Regions from separate parts of the Streptomyces sp. NPDC052040 genome, predicted to be linked through region 2. Evidence: riboswitches for the same ligand, from Rfam matches in the RefSeq annotation. Region 2 holds a riboswitch; the other holds the start of a gene.

Region 1 (2,193 bases), on a different contig from region 2:
CAGCAAGGCCCGTCCGGGCCCCCTGCCGCTGGGCCGCGGGTCACCCGAGTGGATCTGCGACACTGGTACCACCATGCCCAAGCCCGGAGAACTCACTTTTGTCGCGCCGCGCGGTGCCAAGAAGCCGCCGCGGCATCTTGCCGATCTCACGCCCGCCGAGCGCAAGGAGGCGGTCGCCGCGATCGGCGAGAAGCCGTTCCGCGCCCGGCAGCTCTCGCAGCACTACTTCGCGCGGTACTCGCACGACCCGGAGCAGTGGACCGACATCCCCGCCTCCGCGCGGGCCGGGCTCCAGGAGGCGCTGCTTCCGGAGCTGATGACGGTCGTCCGGCATCTGTCGACGGACCAGGACACCACCCGCAAGACGCTGTGGCGGCTGTTCGACGGGACGCTGGTGGAGTCCGTGCTGATGCGCTACCCGGACCGGGTGACCATGTGCATCAGCTCCCAGGCCGGGTGCGGTATGAACTGCCCGTTCTGCGCCACCGGCCAGGCCGGTCTGGACCGCAATCTGTCCACCGCGGAGATCGTCCACCAGATCGTGGACGGCATGCGGGCGCTGCGCGACGGCGAGATCCCCGGCGGCCCGGCCCGGCTGTCGAACATCGTCTTCATGGGCATGGGCGAGCCCCTCGCCAACTACAAGCGTGTCACCGGCGCCATCCGTGCCCTGACCGATCCGGCGCCGGACGGGCTCGGGCTGTCGCAGCGCGGGATCACCGTGTCGACGGTGGGCCTGGTCCCGGCCATCCACCGCTTCGCCGACGAGGGCTTCAAGTGCCGTCTCGCGATCTCCCTGCACGCCCCGGACGACGAGCTGCGCGACACCCTGGTGCCGGTCAACACCCGGTGGAAGGTGCGCGAGGTCCTCGACGCCGGATTCGAGTACGTGGAGAGGTCCGGGCGGCGGCTGTCCATCGAGTACGCCGTGATCCGGGACATCAACGACCAGGCGTGGCGCGGCGACCGGCTCGGACGGCTCCTGCGGGGCAGGCCCGTGCACGTCAACCTGATCCCGCTGAACCCGACGCCCGGCTCCAAGTGGACCGCGTCGCGGCCCGAGGACGAGAAGGCGTTCGTCGAGGCGATCGCCGCGCACGGGGTGCCGGTGACCGTCCGGGACACCCGTGGCCAGGAGATCGACGGAGCGTGTGGTCAGCTGGCGGCCACCGAGCGGTAGTCTGAAGGGCGTCCGTGTCCCGCGGTCGTCCCGCCGTCCCGGGTTGGCCGCGCGGTCCACAACTTCACAGTCACCTTTGTATTCCGACAGGGGAGCGCCACAGCGCTGAGAGTGCGGGACAGCCCGCAGACCCTCTGAACCTCGCCCAGGTCATTCTGGGTAGGGAGTTCGGTCTTCACTCAAGCTGTTGCGCCCCGCCCGGGGCCCTTCGGGATCCCGGGCGGGGCCGCGTCTCTTCCTGGTCACCTCCAGGAGGAATCCAGTGAGCATCACCGCACGGCAGTTCGCGGCCGTCGCCGCAGGGCTTGGCCTGGTCACGCTGACCGCGTGCGGATCGTCCGGATCCGGCGCCGCCGGCGGCGGCGACTCCAAGACGGTCACCCTGGTCAGCCATGACTCGTGGGCCGCCTCCAAGAGCGTCATCGCGGCGTTCGAGAAGGAGTCCGGCTACCGGGTCCGGGTCCTCACCGACGGCGACGCGGGCCAGGCCGTCAACAAGGCGATCCTCACCAAGGACAACCCGCAGGGCGACGTCCTCTTCGGCGTCGACAACACCCTGCTGTCCCGGGCCCTCGACAACGGCCTCTTCCAGCCGTACAAGGCGAAGGGGCTCGAACAGGTCGGCGCGCAGTACCAGTTGGACGGCGACAAGCACCGGGTCACCCCGGTCGACTACGGCGACATCTGCGTCAACTACGACAAGAAGTACTTCGCCGACCACCGGCTCGCCCCGCCGTCCTCCCTCGACGACCTCACCAAGCCCGCGTACCGGAACCTCCTGGTCACCGAGAACGCCTCCACCTCCTCCCCGGGCCTGGGCTTCCTGCTGGGCACCGCCGCCCGCTACGGCGACAGCGGGTGGCAGGGCTACTGGAAGAAGCTCAAGGACAACGGGGTGAAGGTGGTCGACGGCTGGGAGCAGGCCTACGAGCAGGAGTTCTCCGGTTCCGCCGCGGGCCGCAAGGCGGGCGGCGACCGGCCCCTGGTCGTCTCCTACGCCTCCTCGCCGCCCG
Region 2 (2,193 bases):
GCCGAGGGCGAGAGGAGTACGCCATGACCGACGCCCTGGAGATGGAAACGCTGTGGGCCGAGTTCCACCGCGTGGTGAACATGACCTCCCAGGAAATCGCCGCCTGTCTGCGGATCCAGGAAGCCGCCGAGGGCACCGGACCGCCGGAGGAGGGGACGGAAGCGCCCACCGGGGAGCATGTCCTCGCCATCCTCCAGAAGCGGCGCACGGATCTCACCGACGCCGACATCCAGGTGATGTACGAGGTGGTGGAGACCGTCACCGACCACCCCGACCGGGCAGCCGCCGAGGTCACCCGGGACGGGAACGGCGAGCACACCGGGGATGGCGGGAATGCCGGGGACGCCGGGGACGCCGGGGACGCCGGGAGTACCGATGGTGCTGCCGACGCACGGCGAAGGCGTCTGATGGCGATCGGCCACGACCCGCTCAGAGCCGGGGCGTGAGTCCGCCGTGGCCCGCCGGGACACCCAGGACCGGGTGGTGGCGGAACTCGTCCACGACCACGGCCGCACCTACGCCGAGGAAGCGGGCATCCCGCTGAAGGACACCCCTCAGCCGCTCTACCGGCTGCTGCTGATGGCCCTGCTGCTCAGCGCCCGCATCCGTACCTCCATCGCTCTGGAGACGGTGCGGGCGCTGACGGACGCGGGTCTGCGGGATCCCCGCCGGATGGCCGACGCCTCCTGGCAGGAGCGGGTGGACGCGCTGGGCCGGGGCGGATACCGGCGCTACGACGAGCGGACGGCGACCCAACTCGGCGATGGCGCACAGCTTCTGACGGAACGTTGGGGCGGCGATCTGCGGCGCATGCGCAAGGAGGCCGACGGAGACGTGCGGGCGCTGCGCTCACTGCTCCAGGAGGTCCCCGGGGTGGGGCCCGCCGGCGCCGACATCTTCCTACGGGAGGTGCAGCGGGTCTGGCCGGAGGTGGCGCCCTATCTGGACGCCAAGGCCCTGTCGGGGGCGGAGCGGCTGGGGCTGCCCAGGGACCCGGGCCGACTGGTCCGGCTCGCCGGGGACACCGAACCGGCGGTGCTGTCCGCCGCGCTGGTGCGCGCCGCCCTGGACCGGAAGATGGCCCGCGAGATCGTGGAACACGCGGCATAGGTCACCAAGCGGTGCCCGGGCGCCCGGGCGCCAACTCCCCGTGCCGCGTGACACGGGGAGTTGGCGACCGGGTACCCAGGGCAAGCGGACCGCCGCCGGATTCCGGGCGGCGGCTGCTTGCGTAGGGCATATCCCGGGGCTCGGGTTAGTCTTGCCGCCGTACCGGACACGGGGTGCCCCCTCCAGGGGCTGAGATCACACCCGTCGAACCTGAACCAGTTCGTACTGGCGGAGGGATGTCTTCCATGCCTTTGGCGCATGTTCCCGGCGGGCTGCCCGCCGACGCCCGGCGAGCCGTCTTCGACGGCCGGATGCCGAGCGCTCCCGGCGACCTCCGGATCGAGGGGCACGGTATCGAGCCGGTCCCCGAGAGCAATCGCTACGGCGGGGCCGGTCGGCTGTTCACCGTGTGGTTCGCGCCCAATCTGACCATGACCGGTGTGTTCACCGGGACCATCGGCATCTCGCTGGGCCTCGATGTCACCACCGCGCTCGTCGCCGTCGTGCTCGGCACGGTGCTCGGCGCGGTGCCCACCGCGTGTCTGAGCACCTGGGGCAGCCGCACCGGCGCCGGGCAGCTGCCGCTCGCCCGGCTCGCGTTCGGGCGGGCCGTGGCGCTGCCCGGTGTGTTGCAGTGGCTGTCGTCCATCGCCTGGGACGCCCTGATCGGTCTCTTCGGCGGCGATGCGCTCGCCCGGCTGTGCGGCTGGCCGTTCTGGCTGGGCGTCCTGGCGATCATGCTGGCGCAGGGGGTGCTGGGTGTCCTCGGCTACGAGGCGATCCACCGCCTCCAGATCGTGATGACCTTTGTGCTCGCGGCCGCCTTCGCGCTGCTCGCCCTGCGGATGTCCGGCAGCGTCCACCCGGCCACGACCGGTTCCGTGCACGGCGCCGACCGGGCGGGCGCCTTCATTCTGACCAGCACCATCGCCCTCAGTCTGGCGCTGTCCTGGGCGCCGTACGCCAGTGACTTCAGCCGTTATCTGCCGCGCGACACCTCGCGGTCCCGGATGTTCTGGTACACGCTCCTCGGTCTTGTGGTGTCCTTCACCGCCGTGCAGGCGCTCGGTCTGTGGGGTGCCT

Evidence for each region. A riboswitch is a leader RNA that binds a small molecule or an ion and turns the genes downstream of it on or off. The one in region 2 is predicted to bind thiamine pyrophosphate.
Region 1: it holds a riboswitch for thiamine pyrophosphate, as region 2 does, so the genes downstream of both, ACIHAA_RS16720 (thiamine ABC transporter substrate binding subunit) here and ACIHAA_RS04095 (purine-cytosine permease family protein) in region 2, are expected to answer to the same signal.

What each region holds. Positions count from the first base shown of each region.
Region 1 covers NZ_JBIUBV010000007.1:125,050-127,242, reverse strand. The annotation lists gene rlmN (23S rRNA (adenine(2503)-C(2))-methyltransferase RlmN) at 74-1,180, shown strand; TPP riboswitch at 1,259-1,364, shown strand; gene ACIHAA_RS16720 (thiamine ABC transporter substrate binding subunit) at 1,443-2,193, shown strand, end outside.
Region 2 covers NZ_JBIUBV010000001.1:960,087-962,279, reverse strand. The annotation lists gene ACIHAA_RS04105 (DUF3140 domain-containing protein) at 24-446, shown strand; gene ACIHAA_RS04100 (endonuclease) at 454-1,110, shown strand; TPP riboswitch at 1,270-1,364, shown strand; gene ACIHAA_RS04095 (purine-cytosine permease family protein) at 1,356-2,193, shown strand, end outside.